3 regions of the Candidatus Pantoea soli genome follow, and region 1 is predicted to be linked to each of the others. Evidence: predicted binding sites of a transcription regulator. Region 1 holds the regulator's gene; each other region holds the start of a gene.
What was found. Region 1 encodes Fur, which represses iron uptake genes when iron is present. Its sites were predicted from a motif close to ATAATAATGAGAACNACTATCAA; they were not measured.
Positions count from the first base shown of each region.

Region 2: the regulator Fur is predicted to act here: its motif matches at 1,731-1,753, upstream of D8B20_RS02075 (isochorismate synthase).
Region 3: the regulator Fur is predicted to act here: its motif matches at 1,293-1,315, upstream of fhuA (ferrichrome porin FhuA).

Region 1 is NZ_CP032702.1:1,125,223-1,130,588, forward strand. Features, by position in the region: gene nagE (N-acetylglucosamine-specific PTS transporter subunit IIBC) at 1-282, shown strand, start outside; gene glnS (glutamine--tRNA ligase) at 433-2,100, shown strand; gene D8B20_RS05205 (hypothetical protein) at 2,338-2,733, shown strand; gene fur (ferric iron uptake transcriptional regulator) at 2,793-3,242, opposite strand; gene fldA (flavodoxin FldA) at 3,595-4,125, opposite strand; gene ybfE (LexA regulated protein) at 4,263-4,538, opposite strand; gene ybfF (esterase) at 4,707-5,366, opposite strand, start outside.
Region 2 is NZ_CP032702.1:458,824-464,189, forward strand. Features, by position in the region: gene D8B20_RS02070 ((2,3-dihydroxybenzoyl)adenylate synthase) at 1-510, opposite strand, end outside; gene D8B20_RS02075 (isochorismate synthase) at 521-1,702, opposite strand; gene fepB (Fe2+-enterobactin ABC transporter substrate-binding protein) at 1,879-2,841, shown strand; gene entS (enterobactin transporter EntS) at 2,836-4,071, opposite strand; gene fepD (Fe(3+)-siderophore ABC transporter permease) at 4,215-5,204, shown strand; gene fepG (iron-enterobactin ABC transporter permease) at 5,201-5,366, shown strand, end outside.
Region 3 is NZ_CP032702.1:784,319-789,684, reverse strand. Features, by position in the region: gene fhuA (ferrichrome porin FhuA) at 1-1,258, opposite strand, end outside; gene mrcB (bifunctional glycosyl transferase/transpeptidase) at 1,470-3,977, opposite strand; gene hrpB (ATP-dependent helicase HrpB) at 4,077-5,366, opposite strand, start outside.

The DNA of each region.
Region 1 (5,366 bases):
TTCTGCCTGGAAACGGAAAACGGCGTCGAGATCGTGGTGCACATGGGCCTTGATACGGTGGCGCTGGAAGGTAAAGGCTTTACGCGCCTGATTGAAGAGGGCGCGACCGTGACGGCCGGACAACCGGTGCTGGAGATGGATCTGGCGTTTCTCAACGCCAGCGCACGCTCGATGATCAGCCCGGTCGTCGTTAGCAACAGCGACGATTTCGCCGGCCTTACTCTGCTGGCAGGCGGTTCCGTCGTGGCAGGCGTCACACCGCTGTATGAAGTGAAAAACTAACGCTGACTGACGCAGCGAAAAGGCAGGAAGCGATTCCTGCCTTTTTTGTTTTAAACCGCCAACAAACGGTTGTTTCCCTTCGGCGCTTTGTGGATCATACTCCGTTACTTCGTGGTATTTATCACCCGCTATTGTTTTGAGGATTTTGAGATGAGTGAGGCTGAAGCCCGCCCAACGAACTTTATTCGTCAGATCATCGACGAAGATTTGGCGAGCGGTAAGCACAGTACTGTGCATACCCGTTTCCCGCCTGAGCCCAATGGTTATCTGCATATTGGCCATGCGAAATCAATCTGCCTGAACTTCGGCATCGCACAGGATTATCAGGGCGAGTGCAACCTGCGTTTCGACGACACCAACCCGGTCAAAGAAGACATGGAGTTTGTTGAGTCGATCAAGAAGGATGTGCAATGGCTGGGCTTTGAGTGGAGCGGCAACATTCGTTACTCCTCAGACTACTTCGACCAACTGTTCAACTATGCGGTGGAGCTGATCAACAAAGGGCTGGCGTACGTTGATGAACTCTCGCCTGAGCAGATTCGCGAATATCGCGGCACCCTGACGGCGCCGGGCAAAAACAGCCCCTACCGCGACCGCAGCGTGGAAGAGAACCTGGCGCTGTTCCAGAAGATGCGCGATGGCGGCTTCGAAGAGGGCAAGGCCTGTCTGCGCGCGAAGATCGATATGGCGTCAAGCTTTATCGTTATGCGTGACCCGGTGCTGTACCGCATTAAATTTGCCGAGCATCATCAGACCGGCAACAAATGGTGCATCTATCCGATGTATGACTTCACGCACTGCATTTCCGATGCGATTGAAGGCATTACCCATTCACTGTGTACGCTGGAGTTCCAGGACAACCGTCGCCTGTACGACTGGGTGCTGGACAACATTTCCATTCCGGTGCATCCGCGTCAGTACGAGTTCTCGCGCCTGAATCTGGAATATGCCGTGATGTCGAAGCGCAAGCTGACGCAGCTGGTCAGTGAAAAAATCGTGGAAGGCTGGGATGATCCGCGCATGCTGACGGTTTCCGGCCTGCGTCGTCGCGGCTACACGGCAGCCTCCATCCGTGAATTCTGCCGCCGTATCGGCGTGACCAAACAGGACAACATCGTGGAGATGGCGTCACTCGAATCCTGTATTCGTGACGATCTCAACGAGAATGCGCCGCGTGCCATGGCGGTGCTGGATCCGCTGAAAGTGGTGATTGAAAACCTGCCGGCAGGGCATGAAAAGATCATCACAATGCCTAACCATCCGAACAAACCGGAGATGGGCTCGCGCGACGTACCCTTCAGCCGTGAACTCTGGATCGATCGCGCAGATTTCCGCGAAGAGGCTAACAAGCAGTACAAACGCCTGGTGCTGGGCAAAGAAGTGCGCCTGCGCAACGCGTATGTCATTCGCGCTGAACGCATTGCAAAAGATGAAGCGGGTAACATCACCTGCATCTATGCCACCTGCGATGTGGAGACCCTGAGCAAAGATCCGGCTGATGGCCGTAAAGTGAAAGGCGTGATCCACTGGGTGTCCGCCATTCATGCGCTGCCGGCAGAGTTCCGTCTTTACGATCGGCTGTTCAGCGTCCCGAATCCGGGGGCGGCAGAGGACTTCCTCACCACCATTAACCCGAATTCGCTGGAGATCAAACAGGGCTTTGTGGAACCCGGCCTGCGTGAAGCCGCGGCGACCGCGCCGTACCAGTTTGAACGTGAAGGCTACTTCTGTGCCGACAGCGTCTATTCGCAGCCTTCTGCGCTGGTATTTAACCGTACCGTGGGTTTACGTGACACCTGGGCAAAAACTGGCGAGTAAGCGGCCGGTTGCGTCACACGATATGATCATGTCAGGGCGAGCAATCGCCCTTTTTTATTATCCCGGATTCTCCTGGGCCAATGCTTTATGCTGTACAACCCCAAATTGCCCCGCCAGCCCGGTGTTACGACTTTTCTGACTTTAATAATTTTAAACCATTTACCCGTGTGAAAAGTTTTTTTTCAGGTAGGCTATGCGCTCTCGGACGACGCTCTGCGGGTAATTACAGGAAAAAAAATGACAAGTCTCGCTCAGGAAGCCAAACACAGCGTGGTGGTTTTACATCAGCTTATCGAACGTATTTTTAATCAGGCGCAAGGCAGTGATGACAGCATGGAACTGCTGCTGTCGCATTTTCATCCTGAATTCAAAATGGTCACGCCGCAGGGTAAACAACTCGATCTGAATGATACCGAAGTGCTGTTCCGTCAACTGCACGGTCAGCGCGAAGGGATGCGCATCGCCACCAGCGAGCACGCGATCATCTCCGAACAGCGCGAAGAGGTGACCATTCAGTATCGTGAACTGCAGATGATGAATGGCAATAATCAGAGCCGCATCTCGCTGGCCGTGCTGGATTGCAGCACGGCAATTCCCCGCTGGCGCTATCTGCAGGAAACGCTGATCGCCTGATCACAGCCATAAAAAAACCGGTGAAAGCACCGGTTTTTTTATACTGCATAGCACATTTCTTATTTGTCGTGGAGCGTGTCGTCTTCGCGGCAGTCTCCCAGCGCACAGTGACCATAAAGGTACAGGCTGTGGTTGCTGAGCTTAATCCCGTGGCGGGTAGCGATCTCACGCTGACGCGTTTCGATGGATTCATCGCTGAACTCGATCACTTTGCCGCAGTCCAGGCAGATCAGGTGATCGTGGTGGTGCTGCTGAGTCAGTTCAAAAACGGATTTACCGCCTTCGAAGTTGTGACGGGTCACGATACCCGCGTCGTCAAACTGGTTGAGTACGCGATAAACCGTCGCCAGACCAATCTCTTCGCCCATGTCGATCAGGCGCTTGTACAAATCTTCCGCACTGACATGATGGGACTCTGGTCCAGGTCCCTGAAGCACTTCCAGAATCTTCAGTCTGGGCAGCGTGACTTTCAGGCCAGCCTTCTTCAATGCGGAGTTGTTGTCAGTCATGCGGATAGTGTCCTGTTACTTTGCTGGTTACTTACGGCGCAAAGGCCTTGAATGTGTGATCAGCGCATTCTCATTTGCGTCTCATTATAGGACTCAGGCAGTGAAATGAAAACTGACCGAAGCAGGCAATCCCTCAGGGTTTCAGGTGAGGGTATCACTGACGTCAGTGGGATCGTGACGATCGGCGTTTCATTTCACTCAGCCTCAATCAGATGACAGAGGAATAAGCGGATGACCGTTGCGGGTATTCTACAGAATTGCGGGTAAAAGTTAAAAAACCGTAGCTATTATTTTTATAGGAAATTCCATTGTCCCAATGTGAGCCAGCGCCCACATCGGGAGGCAGGGATCATCAGGCTTCAATGATCTCTTTCAGCTGCAGCTCGTCGAAAATCTGCTTCACCCATTTATCGACGCGCGCGTTGGTCAGCTCAGGCTGACGATCTTCGTCGATCGCCAGACCCAGGAAGTGGTTATCATCGGCCAGGCCTTTGGAAGCCTCAAAATGATAGCCTTCAGTCGGCCAGTGCCCCACAATCACCGCACCGTTCGGCTCGATGATGTCACGGATGGTGCCCATCGCGTCACAGAAATATTCGGCGTAGTCTTCCTGATCGCCACAGCCAAACAGCGCCACCAGCTTACCGTTGAAATCGATCTCTTCCAGCGTCGGGAAGAAATCATCCCAGTCGCACTGCGCTTCGCCGTAATACCAGGTTGGAATACCCAGCAGCAGAATATCGAATGCCTCGAGATCTTCTTTGGTGCTCTTGGCAATGTCATGCACTTCGGCGACATCTTTACCCAGTTGTTTCTGGATCATTTTTGCAATGTTTTCAGTGTTGCCGGTATCGCTGCCGAAGAAAATGCCTACGATTGCCATGGGTTAAGTAACCTCTTAAATCCTGATTGTGAAAGTAAGTCAGTAAACTGCACAGTTATGCGAATGATAGCAGACCGGTGAAAAGCGCGGAACGTATAAAGCGCTGGCGGTGTGTTCCTGCGTGCGGTCTGCGCGCGTCACGACAGTTTGAGCTGGGCCAGCAGCATTTGTTCAATCAATTCGCTGCGGCTGATGTTCTGCTGTTCCGCCAGACTGTTGAGCGCGTCCACCGCTTCGCCGGACATTTTCAGCTCGACGCGACGAAGCCCGCGCACTTTATCGCGTTTCAGCTGGTTGCGCTTATTGATGCGCAGCTGTTCGTCACGTGACAGCGGACTGGTTTTCGGGCGACCAGGACGCCGCTCGTCGGCGAAGAGATCGAGCGTGGTACGGTCTGTCTGTTCTTTTGCCATGATTTGTGAAACTGCGTGGGCGCGAACGGCGCAAAGGCGCTGCGCGATTAATTCATTATTGGCCTGACCGCGGCGAAAAAAGCAGCCGCGGCAAAATTTTAGCGCGACATCATACTCCAGCGCCCCGCGTGACGCCAACCCTAAACCGCCTGCGACAAGCTTTTGCTTTTACAGGTTAAAAAAACGCCGCACGGCGCGTAATACCGCATCCGGTTTTTCTGCGTGCACCCAGTGTCCGGCACCGCTGATCACATGCGCGTGCGCCTGCGGAAACTGATGCAGCAGCGCATCGCGATACTGGTTATCCAGATAGGGTGAGTCGCCGCCGCGAATGAACAGCGCCGGATGCGGTGCGGGCGGCACCGCCTCCCAGCCGGAGATACGGCTATAGTTATCCCACAGCACCGGCACGTTAAAGCGCCATTCGCCTTCAGCAAACGACTTCAGGATAAACTGAATGACGCCTTCTTCCGTCACGTATTGCCGCATGACTTCAGCTGCCTCACTGCGACGGGTCAAGCCCGCCGCGCTGACGGCGCGGATACCGGCGAAAATTTCATCGTGGCGCCGGGTCTGATAATCCACCGGAGCAATGTCAATCATGACCAGCTTGCCAAGGCGATCCGGCGCAATCGCGCTCAGCGCCATGGCTATTTTGCCGCCCATGGAGTGACCGACGACGTCGGCACGGGCGATGTCGTGCGCATCCAGCGTATCCAGCATGTCCTGAGCCATTGCCGGATAATCCATTACCGTGCTCCGGGCCGATAAGCCATGATTGCGCACGTCAACCTGCAACGTCGGCCGTGCGTCTCGTACGCCGCGCGC
Region 2 (5,366 bases), 670 kb from region 1:
TTCCGCCTGCAGCGCCTCCAGCGTCGTGTCCGGTGCCTTGCCATGGCGCAACACAACCTGTCGCAGCGCGGGCTGCGCGGTGCGCAGTTCATCGATAAACGTATCGCTGGCAAACAGCCCATGGCGGCGATCGGCAATCAGCAGCGCCGGTGCAATCTGCTGCGCATACGCCTGTAATTCGCTGCGCTGATGGCTGAAAAGGGCGTTGACCGGCACCACGCCCAGCTTAAACAGCGCAAACAGCGTGATATAAAAATCGGCCACGTTGCCCAGCTGCACCAGCGCGGTATCGCCGTTGCGCAGGCCGCGGCGTTGCAGGGCCGCAGCCAGGTTGTCGCTGCGCTGCGCCAGCTGGCGGTAGCTTAGCTGCAGATCGCCTTCAATGACGGCAATAGCGTCATTATTACGCTGCCGGTCAATAATCACGGTCATCGGGACATCAGTCCAGTAGCCTTTTGCCCGGTAGCGTGTGGCCAGCGCGTCCGGCCAGCGGGTATAGGGAATGCTCATGCCTGTTCCTTTATTGCAGTCCAAAAGCGCGCAACATGGTGTCCAGCTTTACGCCGGTTTCGCGCCATTCTGATTCGGGGTGGGAATCGGCAACGATACCCGCGCCGGCAAACAGCCGTACCCGGTTGCCCTGTACGGTGCCGCAGCGGATCGTCACGACCCATTCACCATTGCCTTCGCTGTCGCACCAGCCGACGATGCCGCCAAACAGCCGGCGATCGAAAGGTTCCAGCTGCTGAATCAGCTGGCAGGCGCGGGCGTGCGGGAAGCCGCTCAGCGCCGGGGTCGGATGCAGCAGGCAGGCCAGCGACAGGGCATTTTCCCGCGCATCCAGCACGTCTCCCTGAATCTGCGTTGCCAGATGCCACAGCGTGGCGGTGGTGAGCAGCGACGGCACGGCGGGCACCGACAGCAGACGGCTGCGGGGCTGCAGCGTAGCGCGCATCGCATCGGTGACCAGCTGATGTTCATGCCGGTCTTTGGCGGACTGCATCAGCGCTTCACCCGCGGCCCGATCCTGCTGCACATCCTGTGGATGACGACGCGCCGATCCGGCCAGCGGGCAGGTATGGAAATCACGTCCCTGCTTACGCACCAGCAACTCCGGGCTGGCACCCACCAGCGCGCCGCCTTCCGGCAGCGGCAGGTGGAAATGGTAGCTGTCCGGATTTTGTGCGATCACGCGCTGCATCAGCGCTGCGCTATCCACCGGCTGTTCAGTCACGATATCCAGCAGGCGCGACAGCACCACTTTTTGCGGATCGCCCTGCCGGATAGCGCTGACGGCATCGGCGACCATGCGCGTAAAGCCGGCGTGATCCGGCACGGCTGCCCGGCGGCGCACCTGCGGCAGCGGCTCAGCAGGTGAGGCCAGCGTGCGTTGCAAATCGGTGCGATGGAAGAGGTGATGGGATTCCGGGATAAACAGCGCTGCCGGCTGGCTGACGTCAAACGGAATTGCACCGGCCACAATCGGGTGGGCGATACCCTGTTTGCTGGCATCAGCAAAGTGGCGGCGCAGCTGTTGCTGAAACGCGCCCTGCGGCTGCGCGGCATCCTGCACCGGCGTATCGATGGTGGTATAGCATCCCTGCGTGGCCAGGCTGCGCCACGGCGAGGTAAACAAAAAGCCGCGGCATAGCGCAGAAAAATCCTGCAAGCAGGCATTTTCAAAGGTCGGGGTTTCCACCATAATCCTCTCTCTACAAATGATAAGTATAGTAAGAATGATTATCATTTTTATTATTGTCCTGTAACCTACGTCGATTAGCGGAAAGAGTCAATTCATTCGCGGGATTTTGGTTGCGTAACGGCGTCTGCCGGACGCCAGGATCTGACCGGTTAACCGTGAGCAGAGGAGAGAAGACGATGAAAAAAGGCGGATTGTGGGGCAGGGTGCTGCTGTTATGCCTGCTGATCAGCGGCACGGCGCAGGCCAGCAGCGCGTGGCCGCGCACGGTTGCCGGGGCGGGCGGTGACGTGACGCTCAGCCAGCCGCCGCAGCGGATCGTCTCTACCAGCGTCACGCTGACCGGCTCTCTGCTGGCGATTGACGCACCGGTTATTGCCTCTGGTGCCACCGCACCGAACAGCCGGCTGGCTGATGCGCAGGGATTCTTTCGCCAGTGGGGCGATATTGCCCGGCAGCGTCACGTGAAGCGTCTGTACATTGGCGAGCCAGGTGCGGAAGCGATCGCGGCAGAGGCGCCGGACCTGATTCTGGTCAGCGCCACCGGCAACGATTCGGCGCTGAAGCTGGCCAGCCAGCTGTCGGCGATTGCACCGACGCTGGTGGTGAACTACGACGATAAAAGCTGGCAGGAGGTGGTGACGCTGCTGGGACGCGTCACCGGTCACGAAGCGCAGGCTGCCCGGCGCATCAGTGAGTTTAACGCGCGTGAAGCGGCACTGAAGCAGGCGATAACGCTGCCGCCGCAGCCGGTCTCGGCGCTGGTCTGGAATGGCGAGGGCCGCGCGGTTAATGTCTGGACCGGTGAATCCGCGCAGGGCCGGCTGCTGGAACAGCTGGGATTTACCCTCGCGCTGCCGCCCGCTGATGCGCAGCAGGGACACAGCATGGGCCAGCGCAAAGACATTATTCAGCTGTCAGGCGAAAACCTCGCCAGCGATCTGACCGGCCACACTTTCCTGCTGTTCGCAGGCGATGACAACACCGCCCGTTCGGTGCTGAACAACCCGTTTTTTGCGCAGCATGCAGCGGTTACCGGCAGGCAGGTGTGGGCGCTGGGCACCGATACTTTCCGCCTGGATTACTACAGCGCCAGCAATCTCCTGACGCGGCTGGAAAAACTGTTCGTTAAACCGTTATGAGGACGGCAGGGCTGTCCGATAACGACGCAGCTGCCGCATCGTCAGCCACAGCAGGCCGCCTGTCAGCGCGGCGGTAAAGCCCGCGATGGCGGCCGCCTGTGGCGGCGCCAGCCAGCTGCCCAGCGCGCCCAGCAGCGCTGCACCGATGGCGTCACCGGTGACATTTTGTGCCGTCCACAGGCCGTTGATCCTGCCCAGCAGGTGATCGGGCGTCAGCTGCTGAATCATCGCGTATTGCACCAGGCTGTTGATGGCGCTGCAGTAGCCAAACGCGACCAGGCAGGCCAGCGCCAGACGCAAATCGGGCATCAGGCTGAACAGGCCCATGGCAAGAAAGGCGGCGATAGCGCTGCCCAGCAGCAGCTGACCGGGACGCGCAACCTGTTTCAGTTTACCGCTGGTCAGCGCACCGACTGCCGCACCCAGCGGCACAGCGGCATACAGCAGGCCGAGTTGTTCCGCACTGACTGACCAGCGCGGCGCCAGCGCCGGAAACAGCACGCGCACCGCGCTGATCAGCGTCACCAGCGCGCCCGTCAGCGCGACCATCCCCACCAGCGGACAGGCGAACAGAAACCGCACGCCAGCCGCCAGCGCCATCAGCGGAGGCTCGCGCGTCTGCGCCGGTGGCGGCAGCACCGGCAACCGCAGCAGGGTAAGCACCGTCAGCAGCGTACCCAGCGCTGCCAGCCCGTAATTCCACATGACGCCGCCGTGGGCGATGGCGACGCCCGCCAGCGCGGGCGAAAGAATCGAGCCGAAGCGCACGGCGAGCAGGGAAATGGCACCGGCCTGCAGCAGATTTTCACGCCCGACCAGCGCCGGGGTTGCGGCCAGCAGCGCGGTGACGCCCAGCGCGCCAAAAAAGCCATCCCACATCCCCAGCAGATAGATGGCGGGCAGTGAAGGCGCAGGCAGGGCAGCATTGACAGCCAGCGCGAGAAAACCGAGACCACAGGTGCTGCGGGCACACAAAATCAGCCTCTTCCGCTCATAGCGATCGGCCAGCACGCCGCCCAGCAGCAGCCCGATGAACATCGCCACGGCCGCGCCGGTGACCGCCAGCCCCACCCGCAGCGGCGAGTGTGTCAGCTGCTGAATCTGCACCGGCACCGCAACAGTCAGCATGCCCAGCGCCACAATCGAAATAAATCGCGCCACGAAGACTGCCCGAAACGCCGGATGCGTTCTGAGCAGGGAAAGATCAATAAAATGCGAGGAGAGCGTCATGGGGTTACCTGTCTGCACCAATTTTCCGCCTTGTCCGCGGCGCGAGTCATGGTAACATAACCAAACGCGAGTAATAACGATAACCAATATCATTATCAATTTAGCTGTGCGGCACCCGGCTGTGCAGTGCAGGTTCAAACGCGATGCGCCCGATATTTGCCTTAGCCGGCTCAGCCATACTGCTTATGCTTCTCACCTTACTCAGCCTGATGCTGGGGGCGAAACCGATACCGCCCGCCGAGGTGTACCAGGCGCTGACCAGCGGCTGCGCCCGCAGCACCTGCATTATCGTGCACGATGCGCGCCTGCCGCGCACCCTGGCCGGCTTGCTGGCCGGTGTGGCGCTGGGGCTGGCCGGCGCGCTGATGCAGAGCCTGACACGTAACCCGCTGGCCGATCCTGGCCTGCTTGGCGTCAATGCCGGTGCCGGTTTCGCCATTGTGCTTGGCATTGCGCTGTATGGCGCTGATACGCCGCTGGCATGGCTGGGGCTGGCGTTTTGTGGCGCGCTGCTGGCTTCGCTGTTGATCGGTCTGATCGGCGCGCTGGGTGGAGGCCGCGTTAACCCGGTGCGCTTAACCCTGGCGGGGGTGGCGCTGGCGGCGGTGCTGGAAGGATTGACATCTGGCCTGGCGCTGCTGAATCCGGATATTTACGATCACCTGCGTTTCTGGCAAAGCGGCTCGCTGGATCTGCGCGGCTTTACCGCACTGAGCACGCTGTGGCCTGCGGTGCTGGCGGGAAGTATCGTCGCGCTGAGCCTCGCGCAGGGGCTGAACAGCCTGAGCATGGGCGGTGACATGGCGGCCGCGCTGGGTACGCACGTCAGGCGCACGCAGCTGCTGGGACTGCTGGCAATTGCCCTGTTAAGTGGAGCGGCCACGGCCGTCACCGGGCCGATTGCCTTTGTCGGGCTGATGACACCGCACATTGCCCGCTGGCTGGCCGGCAACGATCACCGCTGGCGGTTACCGCTGACCGCGCTGATCACCCCGGTGCTACTGCTGACAGCCGATATTCTGGGGCGCGTGCTGGTAACCGGCGAACTGCGCGTTTCGATTGTCACCGCCATTCTTGGCGCTCCGCTGTTGATCGTGCTGGTGCGCCGTACCTTCGGGCGGCAGGCCGTATGACGCGCCGCATCGGGTTGCACGGCAGCTGGCTGGTGCTGGCCTGTATGCTGTTTGCCGGGCTGGCGCTGACGCGCGGCGCCTTACCGCTCAGCGCAGAACAGCTGTGGCAGGTGTTGTGCGGTGGCGGTGCGGCAAATGTGCGGCTCATCGTGCTGGAGTGGC
Region 3 (5,366 bases), 340 kb from region 1:
ATGGACTCAGGCCGGTGGCGGTGCCGAACTGACCATCAATATCGTTACGGGTGCGCTGAAAATCGACGCCCAGCAGTAACGTATGGGCTAAATCACCGGTTGCGAATTTAGCCTGCGCCTGCGTATCCACGGCAAACTGGTTGAGTTTTTCTTTTGAGAATGCGGCATTACGGGTAATCAGTTGATTCTCAGGGTTATAACCGAAGCCATAAATACTGCGATAATCAGTCTGCATTTCGGCATAGCGCAGATTCTGGCGCACCGTCCAGGTATCGTTAAAGCTGTGCTCAAAGTTGTAGCCAACCATTTTGGTGTTGCGCGAGATCTTATTACTGTCTTCGCCTTCATCAAAATGGGTGGGCAGCTTATAGCTGCTGCCGTCCGGCCGGGTGATGCCCACCACGGTGCCTTCACGCGGCAGCCAGCCGTAATAGCCGGTTTCCGGTTCGTTCTGGAAGTAAGTCAGCAGGTCAAAGCGGGTATTGGCATCGGGACGCCAGCTGAACGAGGGCGCAAGGGTATAGCGCTTCTCTTTGTTCATCTCCTGTTGCGCATCGGCGCTGCGCGCCAGGCCGGTCAGGCGATAGCTGTAAACGCCGTCGTCATCCAGCGCGCCGCCAAAATCAAAACCGGTGGCGAACAGGTTGTCACTGCCCATCCGGAACTGCACTTCACGCAGCGTCTCCTGCGTCGGGCGCTTGCTTACCAGCGCAACCACGCCGCCCGGGTTGCTCTTGCCATAAAGCACGGAGACCGGGCCGCGCAGCAATTCCGCGCGTTCGAGGAAGTAAGGGTCGATGGCAAACTCTGAGTAGTTATCGCCCTGCAGTTTCAGGCCATCAAGGTACTGATTGGTATTGGTTTCGCTGAAGCCGCGAATCGAGAGCGCATCAATTACATCGGAACTGCCGCGGTTGCCGGTCAGCACGCCCGGCGTGTAGTTAAACGCGCCTTTGACGCTGGTGACAGCGTGCATGGCCATCTCTTCCTGCGTCACGACCGAAACCGACTGCGGCGTCTTTTCAATCGGCGTATCGGTTTTGCTGCCGGTGGCGCTGCGTTTGGCGGCAATGGTGGGCGCCGGTCCCCACGCACTCTCCTGCGCCACGCTGTTGCCACCGTCAGCCGTGACAACAACCGTCTCTTCTGCCAGCGCCTGTGCGCTTAGCGTACCCAGTGTTGAAGCAATCAATAGCGCAAGCGGATGCCGCGAACGGGCCGCGCGCCGGAAACAGAAAAACGTATTTCGCGCATTCATAGTCGTATCTCTTTTAGCAGAATAATGCAGGCGAATGAAAACGAGAATGATTATTAGACGCACGGATTTTAGGCGAAACCCGGCCGGATCCGCAAGATGAAATGGCCGCCCGCGCCGCGCTGCGCCGCCTGTTTCACCGGGTTTTGATCGAGGTTAAGAAATCGCGGACACAAAAAAAGGGCGCCGGAGCGCCCTGTGGTTTGTTCAGCGACTATTTGCTGCCAAACATATCTTTGATCCAGCCTGCCACGCCGTCGGCATCTTTTTGCTCACCCTGCGCGGGCTGCTGCTGCTGCTGCTGTTGCTGCTGCTGAATCTGCTGCTGTTGCTGCTGACACAGCGCAGCGGGATCCAGCGACCACACCGGCAGCGAGCGCCAGGTGCTGCTGCCGGTTCCGCAGACAAAGTTACCGGCAGAATCAATATTCATCTGCGTAATATCTTCCGGCGGCGTCAGCACCAGCGGCATCGGTGCCTGGTTATCCAGATAACGGCGGTAGATCTGCATCGCACCGCTGGCACCGTACAGCTTCGAGCTCTGGTTGTTGTCGCGGCCCACCCAGGTGATCGCCACTTCTTTACCGTCAATACCGGCAAACCAGCTGTCGATCAGGTCATTGGTGGTACCGGTCTTACCGGCCAGATGTGCCTTCGGATAGCGCGCGCCCAGCGCACGCGCCGTACCGTGATCAGCAACCTGCTGCATCGTGTACAGCGTCAGATAGGCAGCCTGCGCCGGTTCCACGCGCTGTGCCTGCGGGAAGCTCTGATACAGCACCGTGCCATCTTCGGCAATCACCGAACGCACGGCCGAGAGCGCCGCGCGGTTACCGCCGCTGGCGATCGACTGGAACGCCTGCGCCACTTCTACCGGCGTCAGGTTGAGCGCCCCCAGCAGCATCGCGGGCACCGGATGCAGCTGCTCTTTCGGCACGCCCAGTTTGGTCCAGGTGTCGACCACCGCGTCCAGCCCCAGCGTCATGCCCAGATTCACCGTTGGCACGTTCATGGAGTTGGTCAGCGCATCCACCAGCATCACTTTCCCGCTGAAGCGACGGTCATCGTTCATGGGTTTCCAGATCGTGCCGTTTGGCTGTTTCAGGGCGATCGGTTCATCGGCGATCCAGCTGTTCAGCCGGTAGCTGTTGGGCTGGCTGAGCGCGGTCAGATAGGTCGCCGGTTTCGCCAGCGAGCCAATGGAACGACGCGCCTGCAGCGCACGGTTATAGCCGGCAAACTGTGGATCCGCACCGCCCACCATCGCACGCACTTCGCCGCTGAAGCGGTCTACCACCACCATGGCGGTTTCCAGATCTTTCAGACCGCGCTGTTTTTTCAGCGTCGGAATGCCATCTTCCACCGCTTTTTCAGCCGCATCCTGGGAGATCGGGTCCAGGGTGGTAAAGATCTTCACGCCCGACAGATCTTTGACTTTATCGCCCAGCTTCGCCTGCAGTTCATTGCGTACCATCTGCATAAAGGCTGGCTGTGGCGTAATGACCCCGCCTTTCGGCTGCACGCCCAGCGGACGCGCCGACAGCATGTCGTACAGCTCCTGATCGATCACCTTCTGCTGCTGCAGCAGGCGCAGCACCAGATTACGGCGTTCCAGCGCCAGTTTCGGGTTGCGCCACGGGTTGTACAGCGACGCACCTTTCACCATGCCCACCAGCATCGCCTGCTGATCAAGGCTGAGCTCATCCACCGGACGGCCAAAGTAGTAAAGGCTGGCCAGCGGAAAACCGCGGATCTGATCGTTGCCCGCCTGACCGAGATAAACCTCGTTCAGATACAGCTCCAGGATGCGATCTTTGCTGTAGCGCGCATCCATGATCACCGCCATATAAGCTTCACGCGCTTTACGCCACAGTGAACGCTCATTGGTCAGGAACAGGTTTTTCACCAGCTGCTGGGTCAGCGTACTGCCGCCCTGCACCGCTTTACCGGCGGTCAGGTTGGCGAGAAACGCACGCCCAATGGAGTACGGGCTGATGCCGTCATGCTCATAAAAGTGGCGATCTTCAGTGGCAATCAGCGTATCAACCAGCAGGTCCGGGAAGCCGGCGCGCGGCACGAACAGGCGCTGCTCGCCATTCGGCGACTGCAGCATGGTAATCAGACGCGGATCGAGGCGGAAGAAGCCAAAATCACGCCCGGTATCCAGGTTCTTAATGCCGGTCAGTTCATCATTGCTGAAGGTCAGGCGCGCATTGATCTGGCCCTCTTTACTGTCCGGGAAGTCAAACGGACGGCGCAGCAGATCGATGGTGTTGCCCTTCACGCTGAACTCGCCCGGACGGGTAATGCGCGACACTTCGCGATACTGCGTGCCTTCCAGCAGCGCAATCATCTCTTTTTTGTCGTAGGCCATGCCGGGTTCAAGGCTGACCATGCGGCCATAGACAGCAGCAGGCAGTTGCCACACTTTGCCATCAATACGGCTGCGGATTTCCGAATCCAGCCAGATGCCCCAGGCGATCATCACCACCACAAACACCAGGAAGAGTTTAATCAACCAGCCTAACCAGCGGCGCTTGCCACGCGGCGGACGTTTTCCTTTACCTTTAGGTGGCACTGGCGCACTCTCCTCATACTCTTCATCAAAATCGTCCTGATCGATATCATCAGGCTCCCTGCGGCGACCCCGGCGCGCACTGCTGCGCGACGGCTTTGGCGCTTTCCCTTTACGCCCGATAGGTTCGCGATCGTTCCCAGACATGCTTTCTTTTCTCCAGGCATAGCTACGGCTGCGGCCGTTACTCTAACGGCTTTCTCGTGCCGCGCATGGCAGAACCCTCTGAATTCGGTCCGGCGCGCGTCACGATGAATACTTTTTGGTGCGTCTTGTCGGCGGTGTGCTGGCCGGATCGTCCGGCCAGAGATGTTTCGGATAGCGCCCTTTCATCTCTTTCTGCACGTCTGGCCAGGCACCGCGCCAGAACGCCGCCAGATCGCGCGTGATTTGCAACGGGCGCTGCGCCGGCGAGAGCAGCTCCAGCACCAGTGGAACGCGTCCGTCGGCGACGGCCGGATTCTGCGCTTCACCAAACATCTCCTGAATGCGCACCGCCAGCACCGGCGGCTTCTCCGCATCATAGCGAATCGGCAGGCGGCTTCCGGTCGGCACAGTGTAATGAGTTGGCAACGCAGTATCCAGCCGCTGACGTTGCGACCATGTCAGCAAATGTAATAATGCGCTGACAAGGTTGATGCCGTGCAATCCTTTCAGATCGCGCACGTGCGTCATCGCCGGCAACAGCCACTGTTCAAGCGTCTCCAGCAGCGACTCATCGTCCAGCGCGGGCCAGTCTTCTTCCGGCAGCCACTGCGCCGCGCAGTGCACGCGCAGACGCAACTGCGTCGCCTCCGGCGTCCAGCCTAGTACCGATAACCCCTTTGTGCGAATCCAGCGCAGCATCGCCGGATGCAACACGTCGGCTTCCGGACGCGCCTGCGGCTGAGCGTTCAGAATCAGCGCGCCGGCCAGCTCGCGTTTCCAGGCACGCAGCGTGCCTTTTTCCTCGTCCCACTCCACGTCAATGCGCTGCTCGACCAGCGCCGGACACTGCTGACGCAGCGTTTCCAGCCCGACCGGCAGCGCCAGCAGAATCCGTGCTTCTGCTGCGCTCGCCCCCTGCAACAGCGAGGGGGCGATCAGCCACGCATGGCGGCTCAGCCCGTCCTGTTCGTCCAGCATCGCCCCCATGCCGTTGGCGAGCTGATAACGCGCGCTCTCGCCGCGCCGCTGCGCCAGCCGGTCGGCAAAGCCTGCCGCCAGCAGCGCCGGGAAGCGTTCGGGATTTACGCTGCCGCCGCTGACCTGCAGCCGCTGCTGCCACTGCCGGGCCCGCCGCAACCAGTGCGGCTGCGGACGATGCAGCGCATCACGCAAATCTGCACCGCTGCGCGGCGGATCTTCCAGCACCGCCACCAGCAACGCGGCGCTGGCGACGGCTTCGCTATCGTCCCCGGCGGCACACAGAATGGCGCTGAGACGCGGATCGCTGCCCAGCTGCGCCATTTTCCGTCCACGGGCGGTCAGGCGCCCTTCGCGGTCCAGCGCACCCAGCCGGGTAAGCAGCGCTTGCGCCGCGCGCAGGCTGCGTGC